One region of the Duganella sp. GW821-FHT07F09 genome, then DNA from elsewhere that is predicted to be linked to it. Evidence: predicted binding sites of a transcription regulator. Region 1 holds the regulator's gene; each other region holds the start of a gene.
What was found. Region 1 encodes FNR, which switches genes on or off when oxygen is low (the NO sensors DNR and NnrR bind a similar motif). Its sites were predicted from a motif close to TTGATNNNNATCAA; they were not measured.
Positions count from the first base shown of each region.

Region 2: a site for FNR is predicted at 2,332-2,345, ahead of cqsA (alpha-hydroxyketone-type quorum-sensing autoinducer synthase). Genes of this name have one in related genera too.
Region 3: a site for FNR is predicted at 1,982-1,995, ahead of AC07P1_RS11165 (XrtA system polysaccharide chain length determinant). Genes of this name have one in related genera too.
Region 4: a site for FNR is predicted at 1,843-1,856, ahead of AC07P1_RS28550 (KamA family radical SAM protein). Genes of this name have one in related genera too.

Region 1 covers NZ_JBWKQJ010000002.1:521,373-526,004, reverse strand. Annotated here, with positions in the region: gene ccoG (cytochrome c oxidase accessory protein CcoG) at 1-811, shown strand, start outside; gene AC07P1_RS07430 (FixH family protein) at 822-1,340, shown strand; gene fnr (fumarate/nitrate reduction transcriptional regulator Fnr) at 1,505-2,263, opposite strand; gene AC07P1_RS07420 (alpha/beta fold hydrolase) at 2,507-3,256, shown strand; gene AC07P1_RS07415 (response regulator) at 3,347-4,632, shown strand, end outside.
Region 2 covers NZ_JBWKQJ010000001.1:932,872-937,503, reverse strand. Annotated here, with positions in the region: gene AC07P1_RS04270 (response regulator) at 1-972, opposite strand, end outside; gene AC07P1_RS04265 (sensor histidine kinase) at 978-2,258, opposite strand; gene cqsA (alpha-hydroxyketone-type quorum-sensing autoinducer synthase) at 2,423-3,700, shown strand; gene AC07P1_RS04255 (group II truncated hemoglobin) at 3,765-4,163, shown strand; gene AC07P1_RS04250 (DNA recombination protein RmuC) at 4,168-4,632, shown strand, end outside.
Region 3 covers NZ_JBWKQJ010000003.1:608,819-613,450, reverse strand. Annotated here, with positions in the region: gene prsT (XrtA/PEP-CTERM system TPR-repeat protein PrsT) at 1-425, shown strand, start outside; gene AC07P1_RS11175 (N-acyl amino acid synthase FeeM domain-containing protein) at 435-1,187, opposite strand; gene AC07P1_RS11170 (XrtA/PEP-CTERM system exopolysaccharide export protein) at 1,310-1,924, opposite strand; gene AC07P1_RS11165 (XrtA system polysaccharide chain length determinant) at 2,080-3,603, shown strand; gene AC07P1_RS11160 (XrtA-associated tyrosine autokinase) at 3,622-4,419, shown strand; gene AC07P1_RS11155 (TIGR03016 family PEP-CTERM system-associated outer membrane protein) at 4,403-4,632, shown strand, end outside.
Region 4 covers NZ_JBWKQJ010000013.1:82,880-87,511, forward strand. Annotated here, with positions in the region: gene AC07P1_RS28545 (MFS transporter) at 1-269, opposite strand, end outside; gene AC07P1_RS28550 (KamA family radical SAM protein) at 318-1,775, opposite strand; gene AC07P1_RS28555 (cache domain-containing protein) at 2,012-2,485, shown strand; gene AC07P1_RS28560 (methyl-accepting chemotaxis protein) at 2,550-4,229, shown strand; gene AC07P1_RS28565 (DNA-3-methyladenine glycosylase) at 4,131-4,632, opposite strand, start outside.

The DNA of each region.
Region 1 (4,632 bases):
GTTCTACAGCTTCGCCACCTACGGCAACGCCGGCTGGATGCGCGAACAGGTGTGCAAATACATGTGCCCGTACGCCCGCTTCCAGAGCTCGATGTTCGACCGCGACACCCTGATCATCACCTACGCCGGCGAGCGGGGCGAGCCGCGCATGCCGCTGTCGAAGAAGGAAGCGGGCAAGGGCGGCGACTGCATCGACTGTTCGATGTGCGTGCAGGTGTGCCCGACCGGCATCGACATCCGCAACGGCCTGCAATACGAATGCATCGGCTGCGCCGCCTGCGTCGACGCCTGCAACGGCGTGATGGACAAGGTCGGCCTGCCGCGCGGCCTGATCCGCTACAGCACCGAGCGTGCCATGACGATGCATTACACGCCGACGCAGATCCACCGGCGCACGTTGCGTCCCCGGGTGCAAATCTACGCCGCCATCCTGGCGCTGATCGTGGCCGCCGTCGGCACCGCGCTCTACCTGCGGGTGCCGCTCAAGCTGGACGTCATCCGCGACCGTGGCGCCATGGGCCGCGAGGTCGAGGACGGCATGATCGAAAACGTCTACCGGCTGCAGATCATGAACACGTCCGAGCGGGCGCAGACCTACCGCATCCGCGTCAGCGGCATCGCCACCTTGGCGCAGGTGACGCCGGAGCTGGTGCGGGTCGACGCCACAGAAACCAAGGCGCATCCGATCCGGCTGCGCACGGCGCACGGCGCCGCCCATCCGGGTTCGAACAAGATCGCCGTCGAACTGACGTCGGTCGACGACCCGTCGCTGCATGTGAAGGAAGACGCGGTATTCATTGTGCCGCGCTAAGGAGAACAGCATGACCGTATCGATATCGCATGCCACCGTGACGCCGTGGTGGAAGCAGCGCTGGCCGTGGCTGCTGATGGCCGGCCCGGCGATCGTCATCGTTGCCGGCGTCTACACCGGCTACCTCGCCTTCACGCGGCAGGACGCGCTGGTGGTGGGCGACTACTACAAGCGGGGCAAGGCCATCAACCAGGACTTGCGGCGCGACCGCGTGGCCAGCACCTTGGGGTTGTCGATGTCGATCGGCTACGACCCCACGCAAGGCATGCTGGCCGGCCAGCTGCGCCGCGACAGCGACGACCACGCCAAGACGGAGCGCTTGTTCGTACGCCTGTCGCACGCGACCTTGCCGGCCAAGGACATCCAGCTGGTGGTGCGGCCGGACGAATTCGGCGGCTTCCATATCAATCTGCCGATGCTCGAGCGCAGCCGCTGGGTGGTGCTGGTGGAAGGCGAAAAGCGCGACTGGCGCCTGGCCGGCGCCTGGAGCTGGCCGGCGCAGCGCAGCGTCACCCTGCGCGCCGAATAAGCCCGTGGTTGGATGGTGATTTTGACCGGGGAACCCACCGCAATCGTGGATCCACGTAGGGCGGATTAGCGTAGCGTAATCCGCCAGGAGCCCCCGGGGACGCATGCATGGCGGATTACGGCTTCGCCTAATCCGCCCTACGTGTCTATGTGGTCATTCCGCCGCTAATGGCAGGTCTGCGTGCCGGCCGTGATGGCCTTGAGCATGGGCGGATCGAGCAGTTCGATTTCGCGGTTGCTCACGCGTAGCAGGCCTTCCTTCTTGAACTTCGACAGCAGGCGGCTGATGCTTTCGATCGTCAGGCCCAGGTAGTTGCCGATCTCTTCGCGCGACATGCGCAGCTGGAAGGTGTTGGGCGAGTAACCGCGCGCCTCGTAACGCGACGACAGGTTCACCAGGAAGGCGGCGAAACGCTGCGTCGCCTGCATATTGCCCAGCAGGAGCATGACGCTTTGCTCGCGCGTGATCTCCTGGCTCATCATTCGGTGGAAGTGCCGCAGCAAGGTCGGCATGTCGGCCAGCAGCTGTTGCAGGCTGCCGAACGGAATCTCGCACACCTCGCTGTCCTCCAGCGCCACGGCGGTGCAATGGTGCAGGTCGGTGCTGATGGCGTCCATGCCCAGCAACTCGCCCGCCATCTGGAAACCGGTGATTTGCTCGGCGCCCTCGCGGTTGACCTGGTAGGTCTTGAAGTGGCCGAGCCGGATCGCGTACAAATTCACGAACGGATCGCCGATGCGGAACAACGTGGCGCCGCGCGCGACCTTGCGCCGGCGGCCGATGATCCGGTCGAGCCGCTCCATGTCTTCATTGCCCAGTCCCATCGGTAAACACAACTGGTGCATGCTGCAATTGGCGCAGCTGGCCTTGAGGATGTCGATGGTGGCGCCGGGCAGCACCAGTGCGGGGAGGTCTCTGATCATGCCGCCAGTGTAGACCATTAGTCGCTGCTTTCGGCCGATGCCGCACTGTACCGATCAGGTATTCGCGCCACTCCGAGCCTTGCTTCATGCAAGCGTGCTTGCACCGGCGGCCCACCCGGTCCGCAAATATTTTCGACATCCGGTTAAATTTAACTTGCACGCTATTAGATTGTTCGCTATAGTTCACCTCAAGCAAGTAGCACACTACTTAATAGTAAACAACCAACCTCGAAAGGAATCACCATGAAACGCTCGATCATCGCCTCCGCCCTGCTGGCCGCCACCGTCCTGACCGCCCAAGCCGCCACGCCGGCCGCCGACACCACCGTGGTGCTGGTGCACGGCGCCTTCGCCGACGGTTCCAGCTGGGAAAAAGTCATCCCGTTGCTGCAGGCCCAAGGCTTGAAAGTGGTGGCCGTGCAAAACCCGCTGACCTCGCTGGCCGACGACGTCGCCGCCGCCCAGCGCGTGATCGACGCGCAAACCGGTAAAGTGGTGCTGGTCGGCCACTCGTGGGGCGGCACCGTGATCACCGAGGCCGGCACCAGCGACAAGGTCAAGGCGCTGGTCTACGTGGCCGCGTTCGCACCGTCGGAAGGCCAGGCCACCGCCGAGCTGGGCAAGGACTACGCCGTGCCGCCAGGCATCGCCACCTTGCAAGCCGACGCCGGCGGTTTCCTGTGGCTGCCGACCGCGTCGGTCTCCACCAACTTCGCCCAGGACGTTCCGCCGGCCACCGCCGCGCTGATCGCCGCCACCCAGGGCCCGATCGCCGCCAAGGCCTTCGCCGACAAGACCACCGTGGCGGCCTGGAAAAACAAGGCCAACTATTACATCGCCGCGTCCGAGGACCGCATGATCGATCCGGCCTTGCAACAGGCGTTCGCCAAGAAAATCAACGCCACCACTATCACGCTGAAAGCGAGCCACGTGCCGATGGTGTCGCAGCCGCAAAAAGTCGCCGACGTGATCATCGCCGCCGCCCGGCGTTAATACTGTTGCCAAGGTCGGGCATTGATAGGAGAATTCCTGAGCACTCCGTAGTTCTCCAATTTCATGTCCGACCCGCCCGACAAGGATGAAATGAAGCCACTTGGCATCAAGGCTAAAGTTGCGCTGGCGACCAGCATCACGTCGATCCTGATGATCGCGCTGGTGACCGTGGTTCAGATGCAACGCATGAAGGCGGATTTCACCAAAGTACTTTTCACGCAACAAACGGCGCTGATCGGCCGCACCGCCGAGGAACTCGACGACAAGCTGACCATGCTGCTCGACATCATCGCGCTGTCGGCGCGCCACCAGCCGGTCGAGATCGCCGGGTCCACCGAGCGGCTGCGCGCCTACTACCAGGACCGCGCCGTGCTGGCGCTGTTCGACGACCTGCTGGTGCTCAATCCGCAGGGCATGGTGATCGCCGACATCCCGGTCCAGCCCGGCCGCGTCGGCATCGACGCCTCCGACCGCGCCTACTTCCGGACCGTGATGCGCACCCGCAAACCGCTGATCGCCGAACCGGTGATCGGCAAGTCCAACAAGCAACCGATCGTGCAGATGGTGGCGCCCGTGCTCAACGCCAACGGCGAGGTGGTGTGCGTGCTCAACGGCGTGCTGCGCCTGTACAAGGACAATGTGCTGGGCCACCTGCGCACCGCCAAGGTCGGCCACAGCGGCTACTTTTTCGCCCTCACGCGCGGCGACCATCCGGTCTACGTGCTGCATCCGGACGCCAGCCGCCTGCTGCAACCGCGCCAGGCCGGCGCCAACGCCGCCACCACGCGCGCGCTGCGGGACGGTTTCGAGGGCACCGTCGACAGCATCAACGGTAACGGCGAGCGCGCCCTCAACAGCTACAAGGCGCTCAAGTCGGTCGACTGGGTCCTGGCCGCCTCGCTGCCGGCCGAGGAGGCGTTCGAACCCTTCGACGGCGTGCTCTCGCGCGTGCTGGTGTGGAGCGTGGTGGCGTCGATCCTGGCGGCGGCGCTGATCGGCTGGCTCACCCTGCGCCTGCTGGCGCCGCTCATCCGGCTGCGCGACGCCATCGTCGCGCTGCGCGGCGACGCCACCCACTTCGCGCCGCTGCCGGTGCGCGCCGACGACGAGGTCGGCCAGCTGACGGCCGCCTTCAACAACCTGATGCGCGACCGGCTGGCGGCCGACGCGCGCCTGCAAAGCCTGGTCGAATTCGCCCCCAACGCGATCGTCGTGGTCGGCGTCGACGGCCGCATCGAAACCTTCAACCGCGAGGCCGAGCGCCGCTTCGGCTACGGCCGCGACGAGATCCTCGGCCAGCCGCTCGAGACGCTGGTGCCGGCGGCGCTGCGCGCGCAGCACGCCGCGCACCGGGTCAAGTTCTTCGCCGACCGCCT
Region 2 (4,632 bases), on a different contig from region 1:
AAACTGCGCATACGCATACGGCAGCTTGTCGAAATAATGCGCCGGCAGGTCGAACAGCGCCCAATAATACGTCTCGCTGCCCTGGCACACCTGCGGCGCCGCGCAATAACGATGCCAACTGTCGCCGACCTGGCGCGAATACATCCCGTCCCCCTCCGCATCCGAGAAGAACGGCAACACCCGCCGCGCCAGCAGCGCGTCGAGCAAGGACGGCGGCGCGTCGCTGTCGCGGGCGATCTCGTACTGCGCGTACATGCCCTGCTCGGTCTCGATCATCATCAGCTTGGCCTTGCCGTGTTTGTCGAGGAACAGGATGCCGGTCGGATTCGGGAAAATGTAATGCTCGACGAATCCCATCGACGCCATCAGATGCTGCACCAGGCCCGCCAGCACCGGGTCGCCCAGGAAATGGTAGTTATGCAGCAGCACCAGCTCGCGCAAGGTTTCCGACTTGTCGTCGAAGTAGCTGCGCTGCAGCGCGGCGATCTCCACTTCCAGGATATCGAGCGCGTGGTCGTCGCTCTTCTTGATGTAGCGGTCGATCAGGCCACGGTTGAAGGCGCTGACGGCGATCTTTTCATCGGCCGTGCCGGTGAACAAAATCTTCTTGCACGGCAGGTGGCTGACCGCCTCGCAAAATTCCAGCCCGTTCATTTGCGGCATCGAATAGTCGATCACCAGCACCGATGGCGTGGAAAAACGCCGGCGCTGTTCGCCGATGCGATAGATGCGCTCCAGGTCGAGCGCGATGTTGCACTGGTCGCCGGTGAGGTTTTGCATGTCGAAGTTCACCTGCAGCGGTACGCCGTCGTCCGCTTCGCTTTGGCGCAGCCATTGCAGCGCGGCGGAGGTGTCGTGGAAGGTTTTGCTCGCCAGCATGGGATCGAGCTGGAACGACAGGCTTTTGAGGAAGGAGTCGCTGTCGTCGACGAGTACGGTCAGCGTGGGATGCGAGTAGACGGGCAGATGCATTGGATTCACCTTGAAGTGGACAGCTGCTGGGGAAACTCCAGCACGAAGATGGCGTACGCGCTCTCGCGCGACACGCAGCGTATGGTGGCGTTCCACGCTTCCATGATTTCCTGGCACAGCGCGAGGCCTATCCCTGCGCCGTTGTGCGGCGGGTAGGAGTAGAAGCGACGAAAAATCAGGGACATCTGCGGCGCCGGGATGCCGCAGCCGGTGTCGATGAACAGCAGGCGCGGCGGCTCGTGGGCGCCGTCGACGACGATGCGCACGCGGCCCTTGCCGGCGCGCTGCACCGCCTTGAGCGCGTTGCGCAGCAGATTGAGCAGGATCACCACCGACAGCTCGGCCTGGCCGGCGAAGCGGAAGTTGTGGCGCACCTCCAGGGCGACCATCTTTTGCTGGCCGGTGCTGGAGAACGGATAGCGCTTGAGCACCGCCTCGACCACCGTTTCCATCGATACCGTCTCGACCGGGCGCAGGTTTTGCCGCACCGCCGTGGCGCTGAGCAGGAACAGATCGATCATGTGGTTCATGTGGCGCACCTCGAACTGGATGCGGGCCAGCGCGTCGATCGTGCCGAGCCGGTCGTCCGCCACCCGCCCGTTGATGTCCGAGAACAACCTGAGCAGTCCGCGCACGTTGGCGTCCACGCTGGTCAGCGGCGTGCGCAACTCGTGGGCGACGGTGGCCAGCCCGGCGCCCAGCCCGGCCAGTTTTTCCTGCGCCAGCACGTTGCGGCTGATCTTGGCCGCCGACAGCACGGCGATGGTGAACCAGTGCACCGGCAGCTGCTGCAACACCTGCTTGCTGAGCAGGGTGGCGGTTTCACCGAGCGCGACGGCGACGACGCAGGCCAGCGCGGTGCCGATCACATAGGCCCGCAGCGCCAGGCTGGTGTCGAAGTGGAACAGAACGACCAGACCGATCAGCAGCGACTCCCCCCAGACCCCCGAGGCGTGGTTCATCACGAACATGAACGTGAAGAAGAACGGAAAGATATAGCTTAGCGCGACCAGCAGGTACAGATCGAGCATGCGGCGGGTGAACTGGCGCGCGAACAGACCCAGCGCGCACAGCAGGATGCCGACCATGCGCAGCGGCAGGCTTTCATATTCTTGCGGGAAAAAATGCTGCCAGATCACGTAGTACAGCGGCATGCCGACCGTGCCGATGCAAGCGAGCAGCAGCACGCGCACGGTCGCATGGTCCTCACGGCCATGATAAAGCAGCAGCGACTGGACCACTCCGTGTTGCCAACGTTTCCAGCGTGCTTGCAGGGGATGCTTCATGGCCAATGTGACGTGTATCAAGTTAGCATCATCGCCTGAAATTGAACCGAGCTCGGCCATATCAAATCACAAGTTGATTTGCATCAATCTCCTTCTCTTTATTTGCTGCAAGGTGCGACATGAGATTCACAAATAGCAACCTTTCAACTTCTGAGGAGAATAAGATGTCAAACGCTATCGCTGGTCACCGCACCCGTTCCGATTCCGCTTCCACCTTCCGCGCCATCGCCCTGTCCGCCGAGCAGGTGATGCCCGACTATGTCAACGTCCGCATGGACGAGCACTACGTCACCCGCATCGAGCAATTGCTGGGCGGCGAGCATCCGCACGCGTGGCAGCCGACGCCGCGCGGTGCCGTGTTTTTGGCTGGTAACGACTACCTGTGCCTGGGCGGGGAGCCGGCGCTGGTGGGGGCGCAGATCGCCGCGCTGCGCGACAGCCAGGGGGAAATGCTGATGTCGGCCGTGTATTTGCAGGAGGGCAGCGCCCAGCATCGGCTGGAGCGCAAGTTCGCCGCGCTGATGGGCGCGCAGGACGGCATCCTGGCCCAATCGGGCTGGGCCGCCAATGTCGGCCTGGTACAAACCCTGGCCGCGCCCGGCATCCCGGTGTACCTGGACATGCAGGCCCACGCTTCCTTGTGGGAAGGCGTGCAATCGGCGGGGGCGGCGCCGGTGTCGTTCCTGCACAATGACATGCAGCATCTGCGCAAGCAGCTGGCGCGCCATGGACGCGGGCTGATCGCCGTCGACGCGCTCTACAGCACCAACGGCAGCCTGGCGCCGTTGCGGGAACTGGTGGAGATCGCGGAGCAGTACGGCTGCCTGCTGATCGTCGACGAATCGCATTCGCTGGGCACGCACGGGCCGCGCGGCGCCGGGCTGGTGGCGGCGCACGGTCTAAGCGGGCGCGTCCATTTCCGCACGGCGTCGCTGGCCAAGGCGTTCGCCGGGCGCGCCGGGTTCGTCACCTGTTCGAGCAAGTTCAAAGGGTACTTCCTGTCGGAATCGCGACCGGCCATTTTCAGCTCCTGTCTGCTGGGTCACGAGCTGGCGTGGTTCGACGCCGCCATCGATTTTGTCGCGGCCGCCGACGACCGCCGCGCCGCGCTGCACGCGAAATCGCTGGAGTTGCGCGAGGATCTGGGCGCGCTCGGCTACAACGTCGGCGAGGGCAGCGAGCAGATCATCGCGTTGGAGCCGGGCCCCGAGCCGAAGACATTGGCGTTGCGCAAGCTGCTGGAAACGCACGGCATCTATGGCGCCATGTTCTGCGCGCCGGCCACGGCCAAGAACCGCTCGCTGGTGCGGCTGACGCTCAACTCGGGTCTGGACAGTTCGCAATTGGCGCGCATCGTCCAGGCGTGCGAGGATATCCGCCCGCAGATCGATCTGGAGAGCTGGTCGTCGACGCGTCGCCTGAACCGTCTGGCGCTGGTGTAAGCGGCGCGTTGTTCCGCGTGGGTACGTTGCGCGCCGCGCGCATGGGGCGGCGCGGTGCGCTATCATGACGGCTATGACTGAACCACAAACCCTGTATGAAGTGATCGGCGGCGAATCGCGCGTGCGCGAGATGGTCGACCGTTTTTATGATCTGATGGAACTGGAGCCCGAGTTCGCGCTACTGCGCGCGGCCCATCCGCCCACCCTGGACAACGCGCGCGAGCGTCTGTTCATGTTTCTCAGCGGCTGGATGGGCGGGCCGGACCTGTACATCGAAGCGCACGGCCATCCGCGCCTGCGGATGCGGCATATGCCGTTCGCCATCGGCACGCAAGAGCGCGACCAGTGGCTGCGCGCGATGGCGTGGGCGATGGAGGACGTCGGCATCGACGAGGCGCTGCGGGTGCGGCTGATGGAGTCGTTCTACCAGACCGCCGACTGGATGCGCAACAAGCCGGATTGACACGATGACCCAGACCGAATTTTTTGTCCTGCTGGCGGCGTTGGCCATGGTTTTGGTGATGCAGGTGGTAGTGCTGTTGCGCGGGCGCGCCGACGGCGCCCAGGCCGACGCCGGCCTGGCCGAGCGCATCGAACGGGTCGAGCGCGAGGTGCGCATGCAGCTGCAAACGACGGCCCAAACCACGCACGCCGCCACGGTGCAGCAGTTCGAGGACATGCGCCGCCAGTTGCAGGCGCAAGGACTGGTCGGACGCGAGGAGCAGAGCCGGGGCTTGAAGCAGTTCGCCGACAGCATGAACCAGGCGCTGGCCCGGCTGACCGAGTCGAACGCGGCGCGCATGCAGGAGGTGCGCGCGACCCTGGAAGCCAAGATCAAGGATCTGCAGGCGGACAACGGCGCCCGGCTCGAAGAGATGCGCAAGACCGTCGACGAGAAGCTGCACGCGACGCTGGAGACGCGGCTGACGGCG
Region 3 (4,632 bases), on a different contig from region 1:
AGGCGCGCGCGCGCATGCGGCAGTGGCTGGACAAGCACGCCGACGACCGCACCACGCGGCTGTATTTCGCCAATAGCCTGCTGGCCGAAAAGGATTTCCCGGCCGGTATCGCGCAATTCGAGCAGTTGCTGAAGCTGACGCCCAACCATGCGGTGGTCATGAACAATCTCGCATGGCTGTACCAGCAGCAAAAAGACCCGCGCGCCCTCGGCATGGCCGAGCAGGCGCACAAGGCCGCGCCGGCCGACCCGATCATCCTCGACACGCTGGGCTGGATACTGGTCGAGCAGGGCAAGCTGGACCGGGCGCTGCCGTTGCTGAAGCAGGCCGCCGCGCTCGCCCCGGCGAACACCGACATCCGCAACCACCTGGGCATCGCGCTGGGCAAGTCGGACAAGTTGGGCAATACGCACGCCGGGCGCTAGGCGCCCTCCTCACGTCTGGCCGTTGATCAGGCGCCCGGTAATACCGGGCTCGTCCCACGTGGGGAAGAAGTACGGATAGAACGAGCGTTCGTTGTTGTGCGTTTCCATCAGTCCGCCGAACTTGCGGATTTGCTCGCCCATGTACGCCAACTCCAGCCGCAGCAGCACGGCCGGCGCCCCGACCCGCGTGCATTGCCGCTCGCCGCCGAAATCGCGGAAGCCCAGCATGCGCTTGTAAAACATCACGTGGCGCGGATTGACCTCGATGATGTAGTCCGTGTAGTTGTGAATATTGCGCGCGTAAATGTACGAAATGTGGATCAGCGCGGCGAATACCCGCTTGGACACGCCCTTGTCGATCGCCAGCCGCGACGGTTCGCACAGGCGGCGCTGCCGGCCCCGCAGTTCGTCGAGCTTGTCGAGGAAGTTCTCGTCGGCCGGCAAGCCGATCTCCGGCGTGTCCAGGCACAGCGACATCGTGCCGACGGTTTGGCCGCCGGTTTCGGCGAACAGGGTGATTTTATTGGGTGAATGGGTGGCGTTGGGGTCCACCGAGTAGCCGCGCCAGCCGTACATTTTCTTCAGCAGCAGACTGGCCGCCTCGCGCCGGCCCTGCGAATTGGCCATACGTATATGAAATGTTTGCTGATCAAGGGGATGATCCAGTATCGATTCTTCCTTGCCCTCGCCGACCACAAGGTCGCGCAGGCCTGTATTGGCTTCAAAGGAAACTATCGCATCGTCGTGTTGCACGGTTGGCATCCTGTCAGGTCTGTCGGCCAGCCGCCGGCAAAGGGGCGACTGGGCATGCAGGTCAGACCTCGACATTTGCCAAAAAGTTCCCTACTTTTAAAAATATATTTTTTGCGCGGCCGGCGCCCAGGCTAGAACCAGCCCTCCGGGATCACCAGCACGTCGCCGGGCAGCACGGCAACATTGGCGGAAATATCTCCTTTTCGCAGCAGGTCGTGCAGGCGCACCGGTACCGCGCGCCGGGTGCCGTCGACGGTGCGGATGAGGTTGGCCTTGTTGCCGGCGGCGAAATCGGTGATGCCGCCGACGGCGATCAGCACGTCCATCAGCGACATGCCCTGGCGGTAGGCCAGCGCCTGCGGCCGCGCCGCCTGCCCGATCACCCGTATCTGCTGCGAATACGGCCCGACGAAGCTGGTCACGATCACCGTCACCATCGGTTGCTGGATGTATTTCTCCAGGGCCTTCTCGATGTCGCGCGCCAGCTCGGTGGAGGTCTTGCCGGCGGCCTGCAGATCCTCGACCAGCGGCGTGGTGATCTTGCCGTCCGGCCGCACCGGCACGCTGACCGACACTTCGGGATTGCGCCAGACATTGATGTTGATGTTGTCGCCGGCGCCGATCAGGTACGCCAGTTGCGCCGGCGGCTCGTCCGGCGGCACCAGGGAGATCCGGCTTGCGCACGCGCTCAGCAACAGGGCCGCCGCCACCATCGCGCCAGCCGAAAACCGCAGGTAGGTATGCATGACCGCTTCCGTTGAATAGTCTGGAGTCCATCATTCAGAAAACACGGCCCACTCCGCTTGATCTGCCTCAAGCAGCTTGGAGTTAAGGGAAATTTGTATTATCCCAGCCATATAATTTAAGTTCCCGAGTGCGCTGTCAGTGGAGACAATTGAATATGGAGGAGTTAATCAACCAGCTGACATCCAGCCTTAAAGGGATATGGAAATACCGTTGGTACGCCATTTCCGTCATGTGGCTGGTGGCGACATTGGGCTGGGCCAAGGTGGCGATGCTGCCGGACGATTATCAAACCACGGCGCGCGTCTTCGTCGACACCCAGAGCATCCTCAAGCCGCTGCTGGCGGGCATGACGAGCGTGCCCAACGTCGAGCAGCAGGTGTCCATCATGAGCCGCACCTTGTTGAGCCGTCCCAACGTCGAACGCGTCGTGCGCATGGTCGATCTGGACATCAACGCCAAAACCCCGCGCGACCAGCAACGCCAGCTCGACGAATTAATGGGCAAGATAAAAATCGGCGGCACCGGCAATTACGATATTTACACGATTAGCTACAGCAACCGCAATCCGCGCCTGGTGCGCGACGTCGTGCAATCGCTGCTGACGATATTCCTCGAAGGCAGTTTTAAAGGCAAGAATGGTGAAACACGTAAAGCCGTGCAATTTATCGACGACCAGATCAAGGCGTATGAATTCAAGCTGATCGCCGCCGAGAATTCACTCAAGGAATTCAAGCGCAAGAACACCGGCCTGCTGCCGCGCCAGGGCACGGACTATTCGACCCAGCTCGAACAATCATCCGACGCCCTGAACACGGCCAAGCTGGAGCTGGTCGAGGCGCAACAGGCGCGCAACGCCATCACCAGCCAGATCAGCGGCGACGAACCCATCCTCGATACGCTGGCCACGCCGGCCAGCATCGACAATCCCGAGCTCGACGGCCGCATCTCGGCCATCAACAAGAACCTCGACGCGCTGCGCCTGCAATACACCGAGCTGCACCCCGACATCGTCGCCGCCAAGCGCCTGGTGGCGCAGCTGGAGGCGCGCAAGGTCGAGGAAGGCAAACTCAAGCCCTCTGGCGACCCGGGCAAAAATTTCAGCCCGATGCTGCAGCAGCTGAAGGTGGCGCAGGCGGCGGCCGACGCCAAGGTGGCCTCGATCGCCGCCCGGGTGCAGGAATTCAGCGCGCGCCACGAGCGGCTGCTGGCGCAAGCCAATGCGGTGCCGGAGGTCGAGTCCGCGCTGGCCCAACTGAACCGCGACTACATGATCAACAAGGACAACTACGAAAAGCTGGTCGGCCGGCGCGAGGCGGCCAAGTTGTCGGGCGACCTCAGTTCCACCACCGACATGATGACCTTCAAGATCATCGATCCACCCACCGTGCCGTTGACGCCGATCGGCCCGAACCGCCCGCTGCTGTTGAGCGTGGTACTGGTGGGCGCGCTGCTGACGGGCATCGCCACCGCCCTGCTGATCAGCCAGGTGCGGCCGACCTTCCTGCGGCCGGGCGAACTGCGCGAGCGCACCGGCCTGCCGGTGCTGGGCACGGTATCGATGAACTGGACCGAGGGCGAGAAGATCAAGCGCAAACGCGGCAAGTACGCGTTCGGCGCCGCCCTGTCGAGCCTGTTCATGGTCTACGGCGGCGTGCTGGCGAGCACCATCCTGCGATAGCGACCAACCGGATCCACCATGGACGAAACCAAAGAGCTGCCTATCCTGCCCGCCGGGCCGGTTCCCCCCGCCCAGACGGCCGCGCTGGCGTCGCCCCGCTGTGTCGAGCTGAATCTGGCGCGGCTGGGCCAACTGGGCATGGTCACGCACGACGGCGGCCGCACCCCGGTCGCCGAGGACTTCCGCATCATCAAACGCCCGCTGCTGCGCAACGCGCGCGGCGACAACGACACGCCCCCCATCCGCCACGGCAACCTGATCGTCGTCACCAGCGCGCTGCCCGGCGAAGGCAAGACCTACTGCGCCGTCAACCTGGCGATGAGCATCGCCATGGAAATGGACATCACCGTGCTGCTGGTGGACGCCGACGTCGCCCGGCCGTCGGTGCTCAAGGTGCTGGGCCTGCCTCCCGAGCCGGGGCTGATGGACATCCTGCTGCGCGACAAGACCGAGCTGTCGGATGTCATCCTGCGCACCAACGTCAGCACCCTGAGCATCCTGCCGGCCGGGCGCGCCAACAAGCATGCCACCGAGCTGCTGGCCAGCCGCAGCATGAGCGGCCTGCTCAAAGAGATCGCCGAGCGCTACGCCGACCGCATCGTGATCTTCGATTCGCCGCCGCTGCTGCTGACCACGGAGGCGAGCGTGCTGGCCGCGCAGATGGGACAGATATTGATGGTGGTCGAGTCGGAACGCACCACGCAGCACGACGTCAAGGAAGCGCTGCGGCGCATCGAGCATTGCCCGAACGTCAGCCTCATCTATAACAAAAGCAAGGGTTTTCCCGGTGGCGAATACTATGGTTATTATGATTAGGTTCGCGCCGCGCGCGGTCCGCATGTGCCATTCGCCGATTCCGGTGTTCATCCTGCTGTTCCTGCCCGGCGCGGCGCAAGGGGCCGACTGGAGCGTCGTGCCGATGCTCAGCGTGCGCGAAAGCTATACCGACAACGTCCACCTGGCCCCCGCCGAACGCGCGCGCGGCGAACTGACGACGGAAGTTTCGCCCGGCGTCAACATCACCGCCAA
Region 4 (4,632 bases), on a different contig from region 1:
GCGAAAAAGAAGGCGCTGGTCAGCAGCCCCAGTTGGCCGGGCGTGAGCGCGAGCGCCGTCACCAGTTGCGGCGCCACCGTCGCGTTCACGGTGCGCATCAGCGCCGACAGGAAGTGGCCCAGCGCGAACGGCAGGAACACCAACAGGAATACCGCGCTTCCCGACAGTTTGGGCGCCGGCGCCCCCAACCCGCGAACCGGAGGCGCGGGGTCGGCCCCCGTACGCGGTCCGACCCCTGTGGCCGCATTGCGGGTCGGGGGTGGCGGCATGCACACCAGGTCCTCCCGCGTCCGTTCCCCGGTTAGCATGGCGTCACCCTATGCGGCGTTCGGTGCGCTGCAACCGGCCGACACCGCGGCGGCGGCGGCCTCCTGCCGCGCCGAGATCAGCGGGATGACCTTGCGCTGGCCGGGCGTCTCGATGCCGTACTCGCTGCGGCTGCCGCCCTCCTCCTCGAAGAAGAACTTCTCCTTGCCGAAGGCCGGTTTCAGATGGTCCATCCAGGTCGCGTTGGGATCGTATTTGGCATAGAACGGACGGCGCACCCAGTTCGGATTGCGGGCTTGCAGGAACTGCAGCGCGAAGACCTTCTCGCCGCCGATGGTGACCACGCCGTCGATCACCACCTTGCCGGGGAAGGCGCTCATCGACGGCCCGCGCACGGTGCGCGCCAGGCCCGACACCATCTGGTAGGCCTCCTGGAAGATCTCGTGCGCGCGCGCCAGCGGCAGCTCGAAGTACTCGCGCGGGCCGGTGTCGCGCTCGACGAACATGTAGTAGGGGATCGCGCCCAGGCGCACGCCGGTCTGCCACAGCTCGGCCCAGCTTTTCGGGTCTTCGTTGATGTGGCGGATCAGCGGCCCTTGCATGCGCAGGGTGGCGCCGGTGCCGACGATGCGCTTGACGGCGAGCTGGGCGATCTCCGAGCGCAGCTCCACCGCGTGGTTGTAGTGGCCCATGATGGCCATGTTCTTGCCGCTGGCGACCACCCGTTCGAAGAGGCGCAGCAGATCGTCGGCGTCGCGGTCGGTCACGAAGCGCTGCGGCCAGTACGCCACCGACTTGGTGCCGATGCGGATGTTCTGGATATGCGCCAGCTCCGGCACCAGCAGCGGCTCGATGTAGGCCTCGAGCGAGCGGGTGTTCATGATCAAGGGATCGCCGCCGGTGATCAGCACATCGGTCACCTCCGGATGCAGCTTCAGATAGGCCGCCAGCTCGTGCGACTCGCGGGCGTCGAACTTCATGTCGTCCATGCCGACGAACTGCGGCCAGCGGAAGCAGAAGGTGCAATAGGCGTGGCAGGTCTGGCCGGCGCTGGGGAAGAACAGCACCGTCTCCTTGTACTTGTGCTGCAGGCCCTTGACCGGCGCGTCGTTCACGCGCGGCACGTTGTGCGTCATCTGCCCGGCCGGATGGGGATTCATGCGCATGCGGATCTTGCGCACCAGTTCGGCCATCGCCGGCGGGTTGGCGTGGCCCAGCACCAGGTCGCGCAACTGGGCGTAGTCGTCCGCCTGCAGCATGTCCTTGTGCGGGAACACCAGGCGGTAGATCGGATCGTCGGGGATGTTGTTCCAGTCGATCAAATGGTCGAGCACATATTCGTTGGTGCGGAACGGCAGCACATGCGACACCACCTGCACCGCCTCCTGCAAATCGGGCGGTATCCATTCCCACTGGCGCGAGTTGGCGATGGTCTGGCGGATGAAGGGTTTGAACTTCGGCGCCTGCGCGGCGCTTGGGGTCCCGGACGAAATCAGGTTGGTGGTCATGGCGGTTTCCTATCGCTTTTGTTGGGTGGCGGAAACTGCATGCTAGGCTGCCCACGGGCCATTGAAATTGCCTAAAATCAAGTGACGCTTGGAAATATTTAAGGACTGGGCGCAAGCGGCAATAAAACCACGGTCGTAATTGCCATGCGGCCACACCTTGCGGCAGCGCAATCCCGGCGACCGGGGCGGGCGTAAAGTTTAGCCGAGCAATCCCCCTCACCTGACAAGGACCCACCATGAAACCGCACTTCGCGCACTTCGCATCGGCCGCCGTCGCCGCGTCCGCCCTGTTCAACCTGTCCGCCGCCCACGCCGCCGAACCGACCGAGAAAGACGCCATCGCCATGGCCGAAAAAGGCGCCGCCTTCATGAAGGCCAACGGCAAGGAAGCGATGATCAAAAAGATCAGCGCCAAGGACCCGGACATCATCCAGGGTTCGCTGTACGTCGACATGCGCGACATCAACACCGGCATCGTGCTGGCACATCCGGTCAACCCCTCCATCGTCGGCAAGGACTTGACCGACGTGCCCGACGCCAGCGGCAAGAAATACCGCCGCGAGATCATCGAGCTGGCCGCCAAAAAAGGCAGCGGCTGGGTCGACTACCAGTACAAAAATCCGACCACCGGCAAGATCGAGCCGAAGACCACCTACATCCTGCGCGTCGGCGACGTCGTGCTGGAGGCAGGCATCTACAAGAAGCAATAACGACGCAGCGCGCCGCTTATCCACCAAGCTTCGCACGCAGCCCGCACCCACGCCGGAGAGCATCATGTTGAAGAAATTACGCATAGGTCCCAAACTGCTGCTCGCGCCCGGCCTGGTGCTGGTGCTGTTGATCGTCACCGCCGCCGCCGGCTACTACGGCATGGTCCGCCAGAACGCCTCGATGGAGAACCTGGTGCAGGTGCGCGCCGAGCGCCTCAAGGCGGCGGCCGACGTCTCCGGCGAGGCGCGCTACGCGCACGCCCACATCTACCAGTTGCTGGCCTGGGTCAACGGCAGCTTCGCGCAGTCGCGGCTCGACGCCCTGGGCAAGCAAATCAAGGCGCGCCACGCCGGCGTCGAGGCCGGGCTGCGCCGGCTGGGCGCCGAATCCGGCGTCAACGAGGCCGAGCGCAAGATCATCGAGCAATCGCTGCAGTCGTTGGCGGCCTACCGCAAGGCCGTGCTCGAAACGATGGACCTGGCGCAGATGGACCAGAGCATCGCCACCAACTCGATGGCCAAGGCGGAAACCCAGTTCCTGCAGCTCAACGACCAGCTGGCGAAAATGTCGGCGTTGCAAAAGCAGTTGAGCGAACAGGCGCACGACCGCGCCACCGGCGACTTCGCCACCCTCACCACCACCATGGGTATCGTCGTGCTGCTGTCGATCGCGCTGTCGCTGGGCGTGACGGTGGCCGTGCGCGGCGCCATGCTGCGCGACATCCGCGGCATCGCCGACGTGGTCGTGGCGCTGGCGGCGGGCCGCCTCGGCGCCGGCCGGCGCAACGACGGCCGCGATGAAATCGCCGACACCGCGCGCATGCTCGATCAAACCATGAGCAACCTGACGCAAACCTTGAGCACCATCCTGACGGCGGTGCGCTCGATCGACACCGCCGCCCACGAGATCGCCAGCGGCAACCTCGATTTGTCGACCCGCACCGAAATGCAGGCCAGCTCGCTCGAACAAACGGCCAGCGCGATGGACAGCCTGACCCGGGCGGTGCAGCAGAACGCCGCCAACGCCCAGCAGGCCTGCAAGCTGGCCGCCAGCGCCACCGACATGGCGCAGCGCGGCGGCGCCGCCGTGCAGCAGGCGGTGCAGACGATGACGTCGATCCGCGCCAGCTCGCGCCAGATCGTCGACATCATCAGCGTCATCGACAGCATCTCGTTCCAGACCAACATCCTGGCGCTCAACGCGGCCGTCGAGGCGGCGCGCGCCGGCGAGCAGGGGCGCGGCTTCGCGGTGGTGGCGTCGGAGGTGCGCACCTTGGCGCAGCGCTCGGCGGCGGCGGCCAAGGAAATCAAGACCCTGATCGCGGCCTCGGTGGCCACCATCGACAGCGGCAGCGCCTCGGTGCACCAGGCCGGCGAGCGCATGGGCGACATCGTCGACTCGGTGCGCGAGGTCAACGACATCATCGCCCGCATCAGCGACGCCAGCGCCGAGCAGGCGCTGGGCATCGCCGAGGTCAACCAGGCGGTCGGCCAGATGGACGACGTGACGCAGCAGAACGCGGCGTTGGTGGAACAGGCGGCGGCGGCCGCCGAGAGCCTGCAGGACCAGGCGGTGCACCTGTCGCAGGCGGTGTCGGTGTTCAAGGTCGGGCCGCCGGCGGCGACGCCCGCCGCCGGCGCGGCCTCAGGCGCGCATGGGCTTGCTCAAAAACCGCGAGCCGGCCACGCCGAAGCGCCACGGCAGTTCCATGGCTTTCGAAATGCCGATGCGCGGGCCGGCTAGCACGACGATCGGCTCACCGGCCGGCAACGCGTGATCGGGCGGCAGCAGCAGGAACGGCGGCGCGTCGAGCGGCAGGTTGTTGTGCCCGCGCGTCACGCCCAGCGCCTGGCATAGCCGCCCCGGTCCGGCGCACAGCAGGCGCTCGTCGTCCATGCCGCGCCGCGCCCGCATCAGGTCGAGCCCCGCCACCGGCTCGAGCGCGCGGATCAGCACCCCGGCGCCATGGCCCTCCTCGCGGCAAACGAAATTGAGGCACCAGTGCAGCCCGTGCGAGCGGTACACATAGCTGCGCCCGGGCGGGCCGAACATCGAGAAATTGCGCGGCGTCTCGCCGATGTAGCAATGCGAGGCCGGCTCCTCGCGGTCGTAGGCCTCGGTTTCGACGATGCGTCCGCCGACGCCG